Regions from separate parts of the Pseudomonas sp. SMN11 genome, predicted to be linked through region 3. Evidence: predicted binding sites of a transcription regulator. Region 3 holds the regulator's gene; each other region holds the start of a gene.

Region 1 (5,188 bases), on a different contig from region 3:
CGCTGCTGCTGCTGAACAAGGCCGATTTGATCGACGAAGAGAACGGCCCGGGCCTGCATGCGCTGCTTGAGGTCTATCGTGACCTGGGCTACCCGCTGCTGGAAGTTTCCGCGCACCACGGCGACGGCATGCTTCGCCTGCAGCAGATGCTCGATGGGCACATCAGCGTGTTCGTCGGCCAGTCGGGCGTGGGCAAGTCGTCGCTGGTGAACAGCCTGCTGCCAGATGCCGGCACCCGCGTCGGCGACCTGTCCGAATGGTCTGGCCAGGGCCAGCACACCACCACCACCGCGCGCCTGTATCACTTCCCCAACGGCGGCGACCTGATTGACTCGCCGGGCATCCGCGAATTCGGCCTCGGCCATGTCAGCCGCGACGACGTCGAGGACGGTTTCATCGAGTTCCGCGATTTGTTCGGCACCTGCCGCTTCCGCGACTGCAAGCATGATCGCGAACCGGGATGCGCACTGCTCAAGGCCCTCGAAGACGGCCGCATCAAACCGCAGCGGATGAACAGCTACCGTTCGATCATCGCCAGCTTGCCGGAAGACAGCTACTGATTTGTAGGAATTATTACCGGAGCGTGTAGGACGCCTCCGGTTTTCCTGCCATCTATTGCCCTACCTGCCGCTTTCCCTGAAGGTCATGACTTCTATCAGGGAGGGCATCGTCGATGCCGGTTTTTATCAGTTACCGCCACGAAGAGCGGCTTGACGCCTTCATCCTCAACGAACGCCTGCTGCTCGAAGGCATCACCGCCCAGCTGGTGGAGTTCGGTGCCGACGGGCAAACCCGCGAAGACGCTCATGGCAGTGCCTGCCAACAGATAAGCGATGCAACCCACTGGATCGGCCTGCTACCCGCAGAAGCCAGCGATGACTGGTGGACTGCCAGGCTGCTGGAGGCTGCGATGACAGCCAATCGACGGGTGAGTTTCTATTGCAGCGGGAGCTGCGAGCTACCCGAACCGCTCGACAGGTGGCCAGTGATGCGCGAACGGGCACATATCGACCTGTTCGTGCGGGCGTATCACGATGAGTGCACGTTTCAGCGAGCGATGATTCTGCCAGCGGAGCATGGGTCGAATGTCGACCGGGACAATGCGGATTTCTTTCATGCCGATCTCAAGGCCAAGATCAGGCGAGGTTTTTGAAGCATTGGGCTGCGTTGCAGCCCCTGTCAGCCGTTACTGGTCCTTTTGCTCATCCATCTTCAAGGTCCCATCCTCGAAGATGTTCAGCTTCTGGCGCAGCTCACGCGGTTGCATCGGCGCCTGGGCAGGCGCATCCCCTGCCGCCGGTGCTGCCGGGGCCGCAGCCCCAGGCGCTGCCCCGGCTGGGGGAGCAGGCTGAGCTGGCGCTTCGGGTGTACCCTGCTCACCCTCGATGTCGCGCTGCGCCTTCTTGGTCAGGACGATGATGTCGATACGCCGGTTGACCGGGTTGAACGGGTCCTTGCGATCGAACAGCGACGACGAGGCATAACCCACCACCCGTGCCACCTGGCCATCCGGATAGCCGCCGGCAACCAGGGCTCGACGGGCTGCGTTGGCACGGTTGGCGGAGAGTTCCCAGTTACCGAAGTCGCCAGTTCCGGAGTACGGTTTGGCATCGGTGTGCCCACTGATACTGATCTTGTTCGGCACCGCCTTGATGGTGTCGGCCATGGCCAGCAGGATGTCTTCGAAATATGGCTGCAGGCGCGCACTGCCGATGTCGAACATCGGCCGGTTCTCGGCATCCATGATCTGGATGCGCAGGCCGTCCTGGGTAATCTCGAAGAGGATCTGGTCCTTGAACTTCTGCAGTTGCGGGTTTTCCTCGACCTTGTTCTGCAGCTCCTGCAACAGCAACTCGAGGCGCTCGCGCTCGACCTGTTCGGCCATGGTCTCGACCTGGTCCTTGTCCAGCTGGATGCTGGTGTCAGGCGTAGGCTCGGACTTCTGCTCCGGGTTGATGGTCTTTTCCGGCGCCAGCTGCGGCGAACCACCGAGGTCGATGATGTAAGGCGTGCCACTCTCGGAAAAACCGATCGGGTCCTTGAAGTAGCCGGCAATGGCGATCTTCTGTTCAGGCGTAGCGGTGGATAACAGCCACAGCACCAGGAAGAACGCCATCATCGCCGTGGCGAAGTCGGCGAAGGCGATCTTCCAGGCGCCGCCATGGTGCCCGCCACCGAAGCGCTTGACGCGCTTGATGATTATCGGCTGATTGTTCTCCATGACTCAGCGACCGCGAACCGCTTGTTCCAGCTCGGCGAAGCTTGGGCGATGCTTCGGATAGAGCACCTTGCGCCCGAACTCGACAGCCAGCGAAGGCGGCATGCCCGAAGCCGAGGCCACCAGCGAGGCCTTGATCGATTCGTAGAGGTTGAGCTCTTCCTTGGCATCGTGCTCGAGGCACTTGGCCAGCGGGCCGAAGAAGCCATAGGCCGCGAGAATACCGAAGAAGGTACCGACCAGTGCCGCACCCACGTGCATGCCGATGGCCTTCTGGTCGCCATCGCCGAGCGATGCCATGGTCACCACGATACCCAATACCGCCGCGACGATACCGAAGCCAGGCATGCCGTCGGCGATGCCGGTGACCGCATGCGACGGGTGCTCGAGCTCTTCCTTCATGCTCAGCAGCTCCATGTCGAACAGGCCTTCGAGCTCATGGGGCGCCATGTTGCCGGTGGACATGATGCGCAGGTAGTCGCAGATGAACGCGGTCATGCGCTCATCGCCCAGCACCGCCGGGTACTTGGCGAAGATCGGGCTGGCGGCGGCGTCTTCGATATCGCTCTCGATCGCCATCATGCCTTCGCGACGGCTCTTGTTGAGGATCTCATACACCAGGCCCAGCACTTCCAGGTAGAACGCATGGGAAAAGCGTGAGCCAAACATCTTCATCGACTTCTTGATTACATGCATGGTCATGTAACCAGGGTTGGCCTGCATGAAGGCGCCAAAGGCTGCACCGCCGATGATCAGCACTTCGAACGGCTGGATCAGCGCCGCGATCTTGCCGTGGGAGAGTACATATCCGCCGAGCACGCTCGCGAATACGACGATGATGCCGATAATTTTAGCCATAGGATCAAAGCACTTGCTGTCGTGGTCAGGGAGTGGGACGGGAGCTTTAAAACTCTTCTTCTACTTATCGGCAGAACTGCGCCAGACTATAGCCACTAAAAGCGAAAAGCCAGTTCGGACTGATGTCAAAATGCCAATGGAATCCAAGGTGCCCACTCAGAATCCGCGTACTGTAGAAGCCTGGGTCAAGCTGCTCGACGGTGTTCGTGTACCGGTCCCGAAGCAGAGTTACGACCGGGTCATGAGCGCGATCAACGACAACCGCCGCTCGTTGCGCGACATCGCCGAACTGATGCAGGACAGCCCCGCCCTGGTGTTGTCGGTGATGCGCGAGGCCAACCACCCCGCCAACGCCAGCCAGGCCGAGCCCGCCGAAAGCCTGGAAGTCGCCCTGAATCGCCTGGGCCTGGCACGCAGCAAGGAACTGCTGATGCGCCTGCCCGCCCTGCCGGAAGACGACATTCCGCCGGTGCTGCGTCAATTCCTGCTGATCAGCCAGCACGCCGCGCAACAGGCCAACGGTCTTTTTGCCAGCCGCCTGGCGCGACTGTGGCAGGAGATCCACTGGGGCAGCCTGCTGTTCCTCGCCCCGCTGTGGCCACTGGCCCTGGCCTACCCCAAGCTGCTGGACGCCTGGGAGCTGCGGGTAATCCACAAGGGCGAAACTGCGGCAGACGTGGAGCAGGAACTGTTCGGCGTGCGCATCTTCGCCCTGTGCCAGGCCATGGCCGAACATTGGCGCCTGCCCAAGTGGGTGACCCAAGGCTATCGCCTGCTGCTCGAAGAGCGCGACCAACTGGCATTAGTATTGAGCATCGCCCGCGAAGAAGACCCGCTCAGCCAGCAGCATCACCTGGACGAAGCACCCGGCTTGCGCCGCTGGTTCAACGAACCGGCCAACACTGTGCTGCTGGCCAACAACCTGGCGCTGGCAGCGCAGGTGGGCTGGGACAACCCGCATCTGCTGCGCTGGCAACTGCTGACCGCACTCTACCTGCAGACTTCGCTGGAAGACGTGCAACAGCAGGTTCACCAACAAGCGGCGGCCAGCGCCCGGCGCCACGCCCGCCATGCCCTGTTCCACCCTGCCGAGGCGCTGATCTGGCCTTGGGACCAGCGTCGCCCGCACCCGGACATGCTCACCCCGCCACCGCCTTCCAGTGAAGCGCTCGGTCGCTGGCGCAAGCTGTGCCAGGAACTGCTGGCACAACCAAGCCCGTTCACCAATGCCGTGCACCTGGCCACCCATGCGCGCCAAGCACTGGAAGCCTGCGGGATGCAGCGCATCATGCTGCTGAGCCTGGACAAGACCGCCGATTATCTGCGCGTGCAGCAGATCGCCGGCCTGCCCAAGGAAGCCGGTGGCATTGCTCTGGACATCGAACAGAACAAACTGCTGCAAAAGCTGATGAGCAAAGTCGGCCAACTGCGCCTGACGCCCGAGAACCACGCCCAGTTCTCGGCGCTGCTGCCAGCACCACTGCGTGCGCTGTTCCACAGCGAACACCTGTTGCTGCGCTCGCTGGCCGTCGGTGATCAGGTGCTGATGCTGGCGGTGGCCGACCAGGGTGGCAAACCACTGGCCGATGTCAGCGTGCAAGCCTTCGGCAAGACTTCGCAATGTATCGAGCGTGCGCTGGCGGTGTTTGCCAACCGCGGCGCCTGAGCCTTGCGCTACAATCGCCCCCTTTCCACACTGGAGAACGTGGATGACTGACTTTTCCGGCCTGCCTTTGGTGATCGAAGCCGCAGACCTGCTGCCGCGCCTGGATTCACCCCAGCTGATTCTGGTCGACCTGAGCAGCGCCAACCGCTATGTCAGCGGGCACATCCCCGGCGCCCGCTTCGTCGAGGGCAAGCGCACCCAGCTCGGCCAGCCTCCGGCACCCGGCCTGCTGCCGGCCCTGGCCGATCTGGAAAAGCTGTTCAGCGAGCTGGGCCACCGCGACGATGCCGTCTACGTGGTGTATGACGACGAAGGTGGCGGCTGGGCCGGGCGCTTCATCTGGCTGCTCGATGTCATCGGCCATTCGCGCTACCACTACCTCAATGGCGGTATCCAGGCCTGGCCAGCGGACAAGCTCTCCACCGACGTACCAACGCCGGGCAACG
Region 2 (5,188 bases), on a different contig from region 3:
GGTGGTGGCCATGGTGCCCATATACAGGGTCGGGCCAAGGTTGCGCCCGGCTACCAGGTAGTCTTCCTGGGTTTTCGCGCGCCGCATGCCATACCAGCCCAGCCCTAGCATGCCGACGGTATAGATCATTACAACAATGATGTCCAAGGCCATTGGGGGTCTCCCGATTATCTTTATTATGGCGAGATCGACCGCGCAGGCGTGTTCACGGCGCCCGGCGGTCTTGTCTTGTGTTGGCGGGCCTCTATGGCCCTCCCTCATGGCTCCTGCCGGGGTCTGTAGGAGCGGCCTTGCGTCGCGAAAGGGCCGCGCAGCGGCCCCAGCAATCTATGCGGTGCCGCCAAAATCCGGGGGCCGCTTTGCGGCCCTTTCGCGACACAAGGCCGCTCCTACAAGGGTGTTGCAAATGCCGGCGGTCAGCGACGCACGACGCCCGGTAGCACGCAGAGCATCTCGAACAACAGGTTGGCGCCGAGCAGCGAAGTGTTGCCGGTGGTGTCGTAAGGCGGGGAGACTTCAACCAGGTCACAGCCGATCAGGTCCAGGCCGTGGCAGCCGCGAATGATCTCCATCGCCTGGATGGTGGTCAAGCCGCCAATTTCCGGGGTGCCTGTGCCTGGGGCCCAGGCCGGGTCGATACCGTCGATGTCGAACGACAGGTACACCGGGCCACCGCCGACCTTTTCACGCACTTCGGCCATCAGCGGTTCCAGCGACTTGTGCCAGCACTCTTCGGCCTGGACCACGCGGAAGCCCTGACGGCGGCTCCAGTTGAAGTCATCGGCGGTGTAGCCCTGGGCGCGCAGGCCGATCTGCACCACGCGGTCGCAATCGAGCAGGCCTTCTTCCACGGCGCGGCGGAAGGTGGTGCCGTGGGCGATCTTCTCGCCGAACATGTGGTCGTTGACGTCGGCGTGGGCATCGATGTGCACCAGGCCGATCTTGCCGTGCTTCTTGTGCAGGGCACGCAGGATCGGCAGGGTGATGGTGTGGTCGCCACCCAAGGTCATCGGGATGACATTGTGCTCGACGATCTCGTCGTAGGCTTCTTCGATGATGCGCACGGCGTCAAGCAGGTTGAAGGTGTTGATCGCCACGTCACCGATGTCGGCCACCGACAGCGAGTCGAACGGGGCGGCACCGGTGGCCATGTTGTAGGGGCGGATCATCACTGATTCGGCGCGGATCTGGCGCGGGCCGAAACGGGTGCCGGAGCGCAGCGAGGTGCCGATGTCCAGCGGTACGCCGATGAACGCGGCGTCCAGGCCTTGGGCACTTTGCAGGTGGGGGAGACGGAGCATGGTGGCGATGCCGCCGAAACGCGGCATTTCGTTGCCGCCCAGTGGTTGGTGGAGAACTTTGTCCACGGTGGGCCTCATCAGTCGGTCGATTGTTTTGTTTGTTCGAACCTGTGCCGCCGCACGCCTATCAAGTCTGGATCGCTGGCGGGCAGGGTCATTTCGGCCAAGTCTGCGCAAGGTAGTGCGTGGGAAAAATCGCTACCGGCAAATACTTACTTCAGGAATTTCTGAACTAAGGCCGCAGGAGCGGTTAGACTGCGCGCAAATACCCCTGTGGACCCCTTGCACCATGGCCTCGACCTTGCCCGACCTGAAACTGCTGCGCATCTTCGTCAGCGTGGTGCGCCACCAGGGGTTCGCCAATGCCCAGCGCGAGCTCAACCTGTCGACCTCGGCCATCAGTACCTACATGAGCCAGCTCGAAGGTGCCTTGGGTATCGTCTTGTGCCACCGCGGCCGCGGCGGCTTCAGCCTGACCAGCAAGGGCGAGCTGTTCCACCAGGAGACACTGCGCCTGCTGGCCGAGCTGGATGGTTTCGAACAGTACGCCGCAGCGCTCAAGGGCGAGCTGCGCGGCACCCTCAACCTCGGCGTGATCGACTCCACCGTAGGCGATCGCGCACTGCCACTGGCTGAAGTGATCGGCGCCTACAGCCAGGAGCACCCGGCCGTGCACCTGCATCTGTCGGTGTCCAGCCCTTACGAACTGCAGCTGGGTGTGCAGGACAACCGCCTGGACTTGGCCATCGGCGCGTTCTCCTCGCGCATGAGCGGCCTGCTGTATCAGCCGTTGTACCGTGAGCAGCACTGGCTGTACTGCAGCAGCCGCCACCCGCTGTTCGCCGAAAGGCGCATCCCTGAGCAGGTGGTGACCCAGCAGCGCATGGTCGGGCGCGGTTACTGGAGCCAGGCCGAGCTGGCCCGGCATGGCTTCAAGCACAGCGCGGCGACGGTGGAGAGCATGGAGGCGCAGCTGATCCTGATCCTCTCTGGCGCCTATATCGGCTATCTGCCCGAACATTATGCCCAGGCGTGGGCCGACAAGGGCGACCTACGCGTGCTATCGCCGGCCACTTTCGGCTATCAGGCACCATTCTCGCTGATCATTCGCAGGGGGCGGAGCCGGGAGCCGTTGCTACAAACATTCCGGGACCTGCTCAAGAGCCAACTGTATGTCGGTTGATGGTTTGTAAATTGTCGGACAATCCGACGGTGCACGCTAAATTTATCGGCAACATGGCCGCTAACTCCTCCACGCTCTGCTAGATATTTAGTTGCGCTGTTCCCTTACTCCCATCTTCGAAGGACCGTTCAAGATGCGCATGAACTTGCCCGTCACTGAGCACGAAAGAACCTTTTCCAGCGATCAGCGCCTTATCTCCACCACGGACCTGAACAGCCGTATCACCTACTGCAACGATGCCTTCGTGGCGATTAGCGGCTTCACCTACGAGGAGTTGGTGGGCCAGCCGCACAATCTGGTGCGTCATCCCGACATGCCGCCAGCGGTTTTCGGGCATATGTGGGAGACTATCAAGCAAGGCAAGCCCTGGATGGGCGTGGTCAAGAACCGCGCCAAGAACGGCGATTACTACTGGGTCAGCGCCTATGTCACGGCGATCTACGAAAATGGCCGCGTCAGTGGCTACGAGTCGGTGCGTTCGGTGCCGACCTGCGAGCAGATTCGCCGTGCCGAAGCCCTTTACGCGCGGCTTCGCGCAGGCAAGTCAGCCGTGCCGTGGGCGGCCCGGCTCGCTCGTGGCCTGGGCCACAGCTGGCCATTGATCGGCGCAGGTCTGCTGTCGGCTGCCGGTTACCTCTGGCTGCCACCCTACGCGGCGCTGGGCATGTTGATGGCCAGCTTGCTGGTGGCCTGGTACCTGATCGAACATCAGCAAGACCAGGCAATCCGCCGCACGCTCGCGGAACACCCCAAGGCGTTCACCAGCCCCCTGGTGGCCCTGACCTACAGTGACAACCCCGGCCTGCAGGGCCAGCTCGACCTGGCCATCATCAGCGAAGAGGCGCGCCTGCAGACCGCGCTGACCCGACTGGTGGATGCCGGCGTCGGGGTGAAGTCGCGTGCCGCGCAATCGGCCGACCTGTCCGATGCCCAGGCACAGATGCTCGACCGCCAGCGCAGCGAGACCGACCAGTCGGCCACGGCCATCGCGCAGATGGCCGCGACCATCCAGGAGGTCACCCACAACGTACAAAGCACCGCCCATGCCGCCGGTGACGCCGATCAGCTGGCCCAGCACGGCAGCGAGCTGGCGCAGCAGAGCTTGAAAGCCATGGGCAGCATGAGCGAGGCGGTCAGTGACATCGGCCAGGCGGTCAATGCCCTGGCCGAGCAGACCCAGTCGATCGGCAGTGTGGTCGACGTGATCACCTCGATTGCCGAGCAGACCAACCTGCTGGCGCTCAACGCCGCGATCGAGGCAGCCCGGGCTGGTGAGCAGGGCAGGGGCTTTGCCGTGGTCGCCGACGAGGTGCGCTCACTGGCCCGGCGCACGCGCGACTCCACCGACGAGATTCACCAGATCATCGCCTCGCTGCGTGCCGGCGCCGAGCGGGCGGTGAGCACCGCCAGCCGCGGCGAGCAGATTTCGCGAGACAGCGTGCACAGTGTCGAGGCGGTGCAGGCGGCGCTGGCCGGGATCGCCCAGGCGGTCAGCCGCATTACCGGCATGAGCCAACAGATGGCCACGGCCTCGGAGCAGCAGAGCCATGTGGCCGAGGACATCAACCAGCAGATCGTGCGCATTGCCCAGCTGTGCGACCAGAGCGCAGGGCAGGCCAAGCAGGGGGCCGAGATCAGCCAAGACCTGGAGCGGATGGCCGAATACCTGCATAGCCTGGCGGAGCGGTTCAACCGATAGATTTACGCTTGCAGGCCCATTCGCGGGCTAGACCCGCGAAAGGCCCGCAAAGCGGGCCCTAAATATCAGCCTGTGGCAAAATACTCCGCCAACGGAGATCCTCATGCCCAGACCCCGCTGCGAACGCTGCCAGCGCCCGCTCGACCATTGCCTCTGCCCGGTGATTCCCAGCCTCGACAGCCGTACCCGGGTGATCCTGCTGCAGCACCCCAGTGAAACCGCCCATGCGCTGAACACTGCCCGCCTCGCTGCCCTCGGTCTGGTCAATGCCGAACTGCGGGTCGGCGAAGTCTTCGCTGATCTTGCCGAATTGTTGGCGACCCCAGGTTATCGCCCCGTGCTGCTGTTCCCCGGTGAGCAGGCGCAAGCGCTGACAGCCTACGGCGAAGCGGACGACAGGCCGTTCATGTTGATCGTCCCCGACGGCACCTGGCGCAAGGCACGCAAGCTGCTGTACCTGAACCCGCTGCTGGAGGCGCTTCCCAAGGTGACGCTGGCACAAGTGGCACCTTCACGCTACCGCCTGCGCAAGGCGCCGGAGCCGGGAGCGGTGTCGACCATCGAGGCGGTGGTGCAAGCGTTGAACGTGCTGGAGCAACCATCGAACTTCGATGATCTGCTGAAGCCGTTCGAGGTGTTGATCGAAGGGCAGATCAAGGCCATGGGCGCCGAGACCTTCAACCGAAATCATGGAAAAGGCTAAGGCCAGCTAGGGATACTCACCTTTCCCGTAACGCCTCGGTCCGGGCCTTGAGCACCGGCTTGAGCAGATAATCCAGCACACTTTTCTGCCCGGTGATGATATCCACCGTGGCTACCATCCCGGGGATGATCAGCAGCGGCTTGTTGTCCCCGCCCAGATGGTTTTTCTCGGTCCGCACCTGGATCAGGTAGAACGCATTGCCCTTGTCGTCGGTGACGGTGTCGGCGCTGATCAGCTCCAGCTTGGCCTTGAGCCCGCCGTAGATGGTGTAGTCGTAGGCACTGAACTTGACCATCGCCGGT
Region 3 (5,188 bases):
ATGCCCTTGCCGTCGTCAGAGATCGACAGCAGGATGTGGTCGCCCTCCTGCTCGGCCGACAGTACCACGCGGCCGGTCCGGGCCTTGCCAGAGGCTTCACGCTCGTCCGGCATCTCGACACCGTGGTCGACGGCGTTGCGCACCAGGTGCACCAGCGGGTCGGCCAGGGCCTCGACGAGGTTCTTGTCGAGGTCGGTCTCTTCACCGACCAGTTCCAGGTTGATCTCTTTCTTCAGCTGGCGCGCCAGGTCGCGGACCAGGCGCGGGAAGCGGCCGAAGACCTTCTTGATCGGCTGCATGCGGGTCTTCATCACCGCGGTCTGCAGGTCGGCGGTGACCACGTCGAGGTTGGACACGGCCTTGGACATGGCCTCGTCGCCGCTGTTCAGGCCCAGGCGCACCAGGCGGTTACGCACCAGCACCAGTTCGCCGACCATGTTCATGATCTCGTCCAGGCGTGCAGTGTCGACACGCACGGTGGTTTCCGCTTCGCTGGCAGGCTTTTCCGCGGCCGGGGCCGGGCTGCGGGCTGGCGCGGCCGGCTTGGCGGCAGCAGCAGGTGCAGCGGCAGCCGGCCTGGCGACCGGTTTGCTCTCAGCCACGGCCGCAACCGGTGCGGCCACGGCGACAGGCGCTTCGGCAGCAACGGTTTCACCGGTGAACTTGCCCTTGCCGTGCAACTGGTCGAGCAACGCTTCGAACTCATGCTCGGTGATCTCGTCACTGCTGGCGGGCGTGACCACGCTTTCCACTGCCGCGGTGGCAGCCGGCAAGGCATCGGCCTGGAAGGTGCCCTTGCCGTGCAACTGGTCCAGCAACGACTCGAATTCTTCGTCGGTGATTTCGTCGCTCAGCGGTGCACTGGCATCGACCACCGCTTCGGCAGCAGCCACTTCGGGCGAGAACTGGCCCTTGCCATGCAACTGGTCGAGCAGCGATTCGAACTCGGCGTCGGTGATGTCGTCACCCGCGCCGCTCAGGGTCTCGCCCTGCATCTGCGCTTCGGCGGCGGCCGCTTCGGCCTTGACCGCATCGAGCGAGTCGAGCAGCTGTTCGAACTCGGTGTCGGTGATATCTGCCTCGGCAGCCACCGGCTCCGCTGCAGCCTCGACCACTGCTACCGGTGCTACCGGGGCGTCGGCGCTGGCAGGTTCCGCCAGGCGCGACAGGGCCGCCAGCAACTCCGGGGTGGCCGGGGTCACTTCGCTGCGCTCACGCACCTGGCCGAACATGCTGTTGACCGTGTCCAGTGCCTCGAGCACCACGTCCATCAGTTCCGCGTCGACCCGGCGCTCACCTTTGCGCAGGATGTCGAACACGTTCTCGGCGATGTGGCAGCACTCCACCAGCTCGTTCAGCTGAAGGAAGCCGGCGCCCCCTTTTACAGTGTGGAAACCGCGAAAGATTGCATTGAGCAGGTCGGCATCGTCGGGCCGGCTTTCCAGCTCGACCAGTTGCTCGGACAGTTGCTCAAGAATTTCGCCGGCTTCTACCAGGAAATCCTGAAGGATTTCTTCATCGGCGCCGAAGCTCATTAAACGTGCTCCTTAAAAACCCAGGCTGGACAGCAGATCGTCGACGTCGTCCTGACCGGACACAACGTCTTCACGCTTATCGGCATGAATCTGCGGACCTTCACCCCGAGTCGGATGTTTTTCTTCATCTTTTTCAGCGCGCAGCTGCTGGTGGTCGTGTTCGATACCGGCAAACCGGTCGACCTGGCTGGCCATCAGCACGAGCTTGAGCAGATTGCTTTCAACTTCGGTCACCAGCGCAGTCACGCGCTTGATCACCTGGCCAGTCAGGTCCTGATAGTCCTGGGCCAGCAGAATGTCGTTGAGGTGGCCGGCGACCTTGCGGTTGCCCTCGGCGCTGTGCGTCAGGAAACTGTCGACGCGCTTGACCAGCTCGCGGAACTCCGGCGCTGCGACTTCGCGGCGCATGAAGCGCTGCCAGTCGACGCTCAGGCCTTGCGCTTCGGCTGCCAGGTCGTTGAGCACCGGGGTGCTCTCCTCCACCAGGTCCATGGTGCGGTTGGCGGCACCCTCGGTGAGCTTGACCACGTAGGACAGGCGCTCGGTGGCATCGGTTATCTGCGAGACTTCCTCGGCCTGCGGCATGCGCGGGTCGATCTGGAAGCTGACGATCGCGCTGTGCAGCTCACGGGTTAACTTGCCGACTTCCTGGTACAGGCCACGGTCGCGGGTCTGGTTGAGCTGATGAATCAGCTGCACCGCCTCGCCGAAACGCCCGCGTTCCAGGCTCTCGACCAGCTCCTGGGCATGTTTCTTCAGGGTCGACTCGAACTCCCCCAAAGACGTTTGTGTTGTTTCCATGGCGCCCCCTGACGTGACTCAGCCGTTGACGCGTTCGAAGATCTTCTCGATCTTTTCTTTGAGCACCTGGGCGGTGAATGGCTTGACCACGTAACCGTTGACGCCGGCCTGGGCCGCTTCGATGATCTGGTCGCGCTTGGCTTCGGCGGTCACCATCAGCACCGGCATGGTCTTCAGGCGATCGTGGGCACGGACCTTGCGCAGCAGATCGATACCGGACATGCCCGGCATGTTCCAGTCGGTCACCAGGAAGTCGTAATGGCCGCTTTCGAGCATCGGCAGAGCGGTGGTGCCGTCATCGGCTTCATCGGTGTTGGTGAAGCCCAGGTCACGCAACAGGTTCTTGATGATCCGCCGCATCGTCGAAAAGTCGTCAACGATGAGGATTTTCATGTCTTTGTTCAAGTAGACCTCCAAGCAGTCTCAAACGCGCTCGGCCCCGAGCACGCGTATTCATATTCGGTACAACGTGGAAAACGACTGCAACGACCCCGGGCTCAACGCGCCCGCCATTCCCCCAGGCGGCTGCGCAGGCGCGCGGCACACTGGCTGTGCAACTGGCTGACTCGCGATTCGCTGACCCCCAGCACCTCACCGATTTCCTTGAGGTTCAGCTCTTCGTCGTAGTACAGCGCCAGCACCAGGCGCTCACGCTCCGGCAGGTTGGCGATCGCATCGGTCAGGGCAGCCTGGAAGCGCTCGTCTTCCAGATCGCGCGACGGCTCGACCTGACCACTGGCGCCGTCCTCGTGCAGCCCTTCGTGCTCGCCGTCCTGCAACAGGTCGTCGAAACTGAACAGGCGGCTCCCCAAGGTATCGTTCAAGATCCCGTAGTAATCATCGAGACTCAATTGGAGTTCGGCAGCAACTTCATGATCTTTAGCGTCGCGGCCAGTTCTTGCTTCCACGGCGCGCATCGCATCACTGACCATGCGCGTATTGCGGTGCACCGAACGCGGTGCCCAATCGCCCTTGCGGACCTCGTCGAGCATCGCCCCGCGGATGCGGATGCCAGCGTAGGTTTCGAAGCTGGCGCCCTTGCTGGCGTCATACTTGTTGGCCACTTCCAGCAGGCCGATCATGCCGGCCTGGATCAGGTCCTCGACCTGGACGTTGGCCGGCAGGCGTGCCAGCAAGTGGTAGGCGATGCGCTTGACCAGCGGCGCGTAGCGTTCCACCAACTCGAATTGGGCGTCTTTCGACGCCTTGCTGTACATCTTGAAGCCGCTCGCGTTCATAGCACGGGTCCTGCGCTGGTGGGTTGCACCAGGCGCTCGACAAAGAACTCAAGGTGCCCGCGCGGGTTGGCCGGCAGCGGCCAGCTGTCGACCTTCTGCGCGATGGCCTTGAAGGCCAGGGCGCATTTGGAGCGAGGGAAGGCCTCGTACACCGCGCGCTGCTTCTGCACCGCCTTGCGCACGCTCTCGTCGTAGGGCACGGCGCCGACATATTGTAGGGCGACGTCAAGGAAGCGGTCGGTGACCTTGGTCAACTTGGCGAACAGGTTGCGCCCTTCCTGCGGGCTCTGCGCCATGTTGGCCAGCACGCGGAAACGGTTCATGCCGTAGTCGCGGTTGAGCAGCTTGATCAGCGCGTAGGCGTCGGTGATCGAGGTCGGCTCGTCGCACACCACCAGCAGCACTTCCTGGGCCGCGCGCACGAAGCTGACTACAGAGTCACCAATGCCCGCAGCAGTGTCGATCACCAGCACGTCGAGGTTGTCGCCGATCTCGCTGAAGGCCTGGATCAGCCCGGCATGCTGGGCCGGGGCCAGGTGCACCATGCTCTGGGTGCCGGAGGCGGCTGGCACGATGCGCACCCCGCCAGGCCCCTGCAACAGTACATCGCGCAGCTCGCAGCGCCCTTCGATGACATCGGCCAGGGTGCGTTTTGGGGTGAGACCCAGCAATACGTCGACATTGGCCAGGCCAAGGTCGGCGTCCAGCAACATTACCCGGCGGCCAAGTTCGGCCAGCGCCAGGGACAGGTTCACTGAAACGTTAGTCTTGCCGACGCCACCTTTGCCACCAGTGACGGCGATCACCTGTACGGGATGCATGCTACCCATGTTCGTTGTTTACCTTGTCTCGCTTGGACCCAAGCCACACGCGGGGTAGCACTGCCAGCCCCGGAATGTAGGTACTTTGCATACGCTTCATCCTCAACCTGCGCGCCGCGGGTTGTGGTAGAGATCAGCGAACATGTCGGCCATCGCCTCTTCGCTGGGCTCGTCCTGCAACTGCACGTTGACCGCGCGGGTCACCAGCTGGTGCGGGCGCGGCAGGTGCAGGTCGTCAGGAATGCGCGGGCCGTCGGTGAGATAGGCCACGGGCAGTTCATGACTGATGGCCAGGCTCAGCACGTCGCCGAGGCTCGCCGTTTCATCAAGTTTGGTCAGGATGCAGCCAGCCAGGCCGCAGCGCTTGTAGCTGTGGTAGGCAGCGGTCAGCACCTGCTTCTGGCTGGTGGTGGCCAGCACCAGGTAATTCTTCGCGGCAATGCCACGCCCGGCCAGGGTCTCCAGTTGCATGCGCAGGGCCGGGTCGCTGGCCTGCAGGCCGGCGGTATCGATCAGCACCACGCGCTTGCGCAGCAGTGGCTCCAGCGCGGCTGCCAGCGACTGGCCCGGATCGACGTAGGTCACCGGCACGTTGAGGATGCGCCCCAGGGTCTTGAGCTGCTCCTGGGCACCGATGCGGAAGCTGTCCATGCTCACCAGGGCAAGGTTCTGCGGGCCGTACTTGAGCACGTAACGCGCCGCCAGCTTGGCCAGGGTGGTGGTCTTGCCCATGCCGGCCGGGCCGACCATGGCGATCACCCCGCCCTCTTCGATCGGTTCGACCTGGGGCACT
Region 4 (5,188 bases), on a different contig from region 3:
TCAGTCGTTGTATTTCGCCGCCTTGATGATGTTGATCGGCTCGGGCCTGCTCAGTACCTACCTGGCGCTGCGCCTGGCGGCCGATCATGTCGACAGTCTGTGGGTCGGTGCGCTGATGGCGGCCAACTACTTCGGCCTGGCGCTGGGCGGCAAGATCGGCCACCGGTTGATCGGCCGGGTCGGGCACATTCGCGCCTATGCGACCTGCGCCGGTATCGTCTGTGCGGCGGTGCTCGGGCATGGCATGACCAGCTGGTTGCCGGTGTGGGTCGGGCTGCGGATGATCGTCGGCCTCGGCATGATGTGCCAGTACATGGTCATCGAGAGCTGGCTCAACGAGCAGGCCGAAGCCAAGTACCGTGGTGCGGTGTTCAGTGGCTACATGATCGCCTCTTATCTTGGCCTGGTGCTCGGCCAGCTGATTCTGGTGGTGCACCCGCAGCTGGGCCCGGAACTGCTGATGCTGGTGGCCATGTGCTTTGCCCTGTGCCTGGTGCCGGTGGCGATGACCCGGCGCATCCACCCGGCGCCCCTGCGCCCGGCACCGATGGAGCCGAAATTCTTCATCAAGCGGGTGCCGCAGTCGCTCAGCACGGTGCTGGGTTCAGGCTTGATCGTGGGTTCGTTCTACGGTTTGGCGCCGCTGTACGCCTCCAGCCAGGGCATGACGACCGAGCAGATCGGTCTGTTCATGGGCTGCTGCATTTTTGCCGGGCTGCTGGTGCAGTGGCCGCTGGGCTGGTTGTCCGACCGCTACGACCGGGCGGTGCTGATCCGCAGCGTTGCGGTGGGCCTGGCGCTGGCGTCGGCGCCGCTGGCCATCCTGCCCAGCGTGCCGCTGGAGGCGCTGTTTGGCATCGGCTTCGTGATTTCGCTGCTGCAGTTCTGCCTGTATCCGCTGGCGGTGGCGTTTTCCAATGACCACGTCGAGAGCGAGCGGCGGGTGTCGTTGACCGCCATGCTGCTGGTCACCTATGGCGTGGGCGCCTGTATCGGGCCACTGGCGGCGGGGGTGCTGATGAAGGTGTTGGGGGCGCAGATGCTGTATGCGTTCTTCGCGTTCTTTGCCCTGGTGCTGGTGTGGCGCATCCGGCCGAAGGCGGTTACCGGGCTGCACCAGGTGCAGGATGCGCCGCTGGGCCACGTGGCCATGCCGGCGGCCGGTTCGCCACTGTCGGCGGCGCTCGACCCGCGGGTGGATGAGCAGACCGTGCAGGAAGTGATGCAGACACCGGTGGCGGCTGAAGATACCGAGGATGATCAGAAGGCCGAGCCGGTTGCCGAGGCTCAGCAGGATGAGGTCAGCAAGTCAGTCTGAACCTGTGCCGGCCTGTTCGCGGGTGAACCCGCGGAGGCCGGCACAGGAGAAACGAAAACGCCACCCGATGGGTGGCATTTTTGTATTGGCAGGCGACTCAGTAGTCGTCCTTGTCGAACCGCCGCGCTTCACGCTGCAGCTGGTACACAAAGCTTTCGATCTTGCGCTGCGCCTGGCCATTGAGGTTATGGAAGCGCACACCAGCGAAGGTGGTGTTGATCCGCTCTTCATAATGCAGGTGGCGCAGCTCGACCATGGTGTCCACCAGGCCCAGCGGGTTGCTGGCCTTGAAACGCTCGTACACCTGGCCCAGTTGCAGGCGGTTTTCGACATTACCTTCGAAGCGCAGCTTGCAGCCGGTGGCAGAGATGTCCAGCAACTTGCCGCGCAAGGCACCATTACCCTTGAGGAAGCTGCCGTCGAGGATGATGTCGACCAGTTGCGACAGCTTCAGCGCGGCGCGGAAGGCGTTGCGACGCTGGTGGTAGGTCATCTCTTCCGGCATTGCGCCACGGTAGCAGCGGTGGCCGTCGACTTCGCTGATCTTCAGTTCCTGATTGCATTCCCATGCGATGCGCACGCCGTCATGGAAGCCTTCGACGCGGAACGGTTCGCCGTTCTCGATGAATTTTTCGCCGTCGCGCGGGATCATCTCGTCCAGCGCCAGGGTATTGCTGTCACGGTCCACGTGTACCACGTAGCTCTGGAACCGCTGGCTGCGCTCATGGAAGGTGATGATCAGCGGATCATGGCTGTCTTGTAGCTGGCGCAGGTTGGCCGCGATCTCCAAGGGCGTGTTCAGCACCTTCGGCGGTTGCGGGGCATCGGCTTCATTGAACACGGGTTTTCAATCTCCAGGCAAAAACGACACACGCAAGTAACGGCATTTTGCCAGTATGTTCCGTGCCTTGATAGAAGTAATCACACTTGGCTGAGCGCCCGGGGCTTGGCAAGTGGTGAAGTGGCGCCACGGCTGTCGTAGAGCGACGGTGCTTCGCCACCCTGAAGGATTCTGATCTGGTTGGCCGTGACGTGTTGCTGCACCTGGATGATCCGGCCATTGGTCTCGTTGACCTTCTGGCAGGCATCCATCAACTGGGTCAGCACATCGAGCTGCTGCAGGATCAGCTCGCCGTTGTCCGACTGAGCCGCCAATGCCTGCACCCCGGCGCGATTGGCGCTCAGGCCGAGGCTGGTGAGCAGGTTGTTGCGGCGCATGCCTTGCTGCTCGAGCAGGACGATCAGCGACTGCTTGCGGGCCAGGATGCCCTCCAGCGGCGCCATGTCGCGGCCGTGCAGGGCCACCGACTCCTGCTGGAGCAGGTCGAGCAGTTCCTGGGTCGGGGCGATGTCGTCTTCGATCAGTTGCAGCAAAGTGATGTCGTGCATGGCTAACTCTTGGCTTTACATAGCGTCCGTGAAGTCAGCGCGACGAACGGTCAGCGCTGGGCTTCGAAATCGAGCAGTTTGCTGGCGACCCGGCCGGCATCGACCTGGTAGCTGCCGTCTGCGATCGCCTGTTTCAACTGCGCCACGCGGGCACTGTTGACGACGGGCTGGTCGCGCAGCTTGTCGCTGACCTTTTGCAACTGCTGGGCCTCTTGGCTGAGGTGTACCGCTTCTCCGCTGGCGCTGGCGCTTTTCGGCGCTTCTTGGGTTTCGCCGCTTTTCTCGGCGTTGCCGGACGTGGCGTTGCCACGAACGCCGCCCGTGACGGACGGAGAGTTATTCAAACGACTGAAGTCGATGACCATGATCAGAAACCTCTGGGTATTTGGACGCTTGCCTTGTTTTCGGCCAACCCGAAAGAAACTTTAGGCACAAATGCTTAGCCGCCTGTCAGCAAGCTCGCGAACCCGTTTCTGGCACAGTTTAGGAAAAGCAGTTACACACCGCCAGCGCAATCTACATGGCGACCTCAACCTGGCCGGGGCCGGTGACCCGAGCCTTGACCACCCGCTGCGAATTGAGGTTGCGCACGCGGATCTGCTCGCCCTGGCCGCCCTTGGCCAAGGCTTCGCCCGGCATGCGCACGCTCAAGGGGCCGCTGCGTGCGGTAATCACTACGTGGTCGCCCTTGCGCACCACCTCGGCTTGCTCCAGATGCTGCGCCGTGAGCACCTGGTCGAGCACCGTCGAGCGCACCATCTTCATGCCTACCGCCTGGTCGAGGTCGGTGAGAAAACCCTGGGTCAGCGTACCGACGTCGCGCTCGCGCAGGGCCACGTCATTTTCGCCAACGACGTTGTCGCGCTTGAGCGGGCGGGTCACCACCACCACGTCGCGGAACAGCTTCACCGTCGCCGGCACGAAGAGGGTCCACGGCGCGCTACCGTCACAGCGTACCCGTACGGTCACCCGGCCCAGCGGCTGCGCCGGGCTCTCCAGCGAGGCGTCCAGTTGCTGGCTGCACAGCGGCATGCGCAGGCGCGGGTCGAGCGGGTTGACCTGGATTTCGTAGCGCCCGGGAGTCTGGGTGGTGGCCAGGTAGTCCTCGACACTGAATTCAAGAAACCCTTGGGTGACACCGATAAGCTGTTCAGGCAAGGTAACCGCGTCCGCCAGCGTGCGAACGCCGGGTGCCAGCAGGCATAGCACGGCGAGCGTGCCGCTCAGCAGGTGTGTCAGTCGTCGGAAATTTGTCGTTTTCGTGTACATGGCGCTCAAAAAAGCAAAGCCCGTGCCGACTTGGTGACCACGTAGCACCAAAAAGGCAGAACGCATAAGGAGTCAGGCATGGCGGGGGTAATGGATTCAGTCAACCAGCGCACGCAGCTGGTTGGGCAGAATCGCCTGGAGTTGCTGCTGTTCCGTCTCAACGGGGCGCAGCTTTACGGCATAAACGTGTTCAAGGTTCGCGAAGTGCTGCAGTGCCCGGAGCTGACCGTGCTGCCCAAGTCGCACCCGGTGGTGCGCGGCGTGGCCAACATTCGCGGGGCAACCATCCCGATCCTCGACCTGTCGATGGCGACCGGCCTGCCGGGGTTGCAGGAAGACACGCGCAACAGCTTCGTGATCATCACCGAGTACAACACCAAGACCCAGGGCTTTCTGGTGCACTCGGTCGAGCGCATCGTCAACATGAACTGGGAAGAGATCCATCCGCCACCCAAGGGCACGGGGCGCGACCACTACCTGACCGCCGTCACCCGGGTCGACAACCGCATGGTCGAGATCATCGACGTGGAGAAGGTGCTGGCCGAGGTGGCGCCGTCGTCCGAGTCGGTGTCTGCCGGCGTGGTCGATGCCGAGGTGCAGGACAAGGCCACGCTGCTGCGGGTGCTGACCGTCGACGATTCGTCGGTGGCGCGCAAGCAGGTCAGCCGCTGCCTGCAGACGGTGGGTGTGGAGGTGGTGGCGCTCAACGATGGCCGTCAGGCTCTGGACTACTTGCGCAAGCTGGTCGACGAGGGCAAGAAGCCGGAAGAAGAGTTACTGATGATGATCTCCGACATTGAAATGCCGGAAATGGACGGCTATACGCTTACCGCAGAGATCCGCAGCGACCCGCGTATGCAAAAATTGCACATCTGCCTGCATACTTCGTTGTCCGGAGTGTTCAACCAGGCGATGGTCAAGAAGGTCGGGGCTGATGATTTCCTGGCCAAGTTCAAGCCGGACGACCTGGCCCAGCGCGTGGTCGACCGGATCAAGGCAGCGCATTGAAGCAGCCGGGGGCATGCTCCCGGCACCAGTGATTGAAAAGAGGCGGCAGTAGTGTCTACGGGTAATTTGGAGTTCGAACAGTTCAGGGTATTCCTGGAAAAAGCCTGTGGCATCCTGCTGGGCGAGAATAAGCAGTACCTGGTTTCCAGCCGTCTCAACAAGCTGATGGAACAGCAGGGCATCAAGAGCCTGGGCGAGCTGGTA

The links. The regulator FliA, encoded in region 3, starts transcription of late flagellar genes. The targets are predictions, from matches to a motif close to CTAAAGTTTNNNNNNNNNNNGCCGNTAA.
Region 1: a site for FliA is predicted at 3,141-3,168, ahead of motA (flagellar motor stator protein MotA). Genes of this name have one in related genera too.
Region 2: a site for FliA is predicted at 2,521-2,548, ahead of ACLEJU_RS04025 (methyl-accepting chemotaxis protein). Genes of this name have one in related genera too.
Region 4: a site for FliA is predicted at 3,109-3,136, ahead of flgM (flagellar biosynthesis anti-sigma factor FlgM). Genes of this name have one in related genera too.

What each region holds. Positions count from the first base shown of each region.
Region 1 covers NZ_JBKGGW010000016.1:11,706-16,893, reverse strand. The annotation lists gene rsgA (small ribosomal subunit biogenesis GTPase RsgA) at 1-560, shown strand, start outside; gene ACLEJU_RS15290 (molecular chaperone Tir) at 674-1,153, shown strand; gene motB (flagellar motor protein MotB) at 1,187-2,221, opposite strand; gene motA (flagellar motor stator protein MotA) at 2,225-3,076, opposite strand; gene ACLEJU_RS15275 (HDOD domain-containing protein) at 3,207-4,742, shown strand; gene ACLEJU_RS15270 (rhodanese-like domain-containing protein) at 4,786-5,188, shown strand, end outside.
Region 2 covers NZ_JBKGGW010000002.1:378,759-383,946, forward strand. The annotation lists gene ACLEJU_RS04010 (sodium:solute symporter) at 1-153, opposite strand, end outside; gene speB (agmatinase) at 417-1,367, opposite strand; gene ACLEJU_RS04020 (LysR family transcriptional regulator) at 1,591-2,484, shown strand; gene ACLEJU_RS04025 (methyl-accepting chemotaxis protein) at 2,618-4,183, shown strand; gene ACLEJU_RS04030 (tRNA-uridine aminocarboxypropyltransferase) at 4,287-4,886, shown strand; gene ACLEJU_RS04035 (HlyD family type I secretion periplasmic adaptor subunit) at 4,903-5,188, opposite strand, start outside.
Region 3 covers NZ_JBKGGW010000042.1:8,427-13,614, reverse strand. The annotation lists gene ACLEJU_RS25095 (chemotaxis protein CheA) at 1-1,535, opposite strand, end outside; gene ACLEJU_RS25090 (protein phosphatase CheZ) at 1,548-2,336, opposite strand; gene ACLEJU_RS25085 (chemotaxis response regulator CheY) at 2,355-2,729, opposite strand; gene fliA (RNA polymerase sigma factor FliA) at 2,834-3,574, opposite strand; gene fleN (flagellar synthesis regulator FleN) at 3,571-4,404, opposite strand; gene flhF (flagellar biosynthesis protein FlhF) at 4,498-5,188, opposite strand, start outside.
Region 4 covers NZ_JBKGGW010000037.1:1,593-6,780, forward strand. The annotation lists gene ACLEJU_RS23640 (MFS transporter) at 1-1,318, shown strand, start outside; gene ACLEJU_RS23645 (flagellar brake protein) at 1,416-2,159, opposite strand; gene ACLEJU_RS23650 (flagella synthesis protein FlgN) at 2,240-2,707, opposite strand; gene flgM (flagellar biosynthesis anti-sigma factor FlgM) at 2,758-3,072, opposite strand; gene flgA (flagellar basal body P-ring formation chaperone FlgA) at 3,224-3,976, opposite strand; gene ACLEJU_RS23665 (chemotaxis protein CheV) at 4,055-4,984, shown strand; gene cheR (protein-glutamate O-methyltransferase CheR) at 5,036-5,188, shown strand, end outside.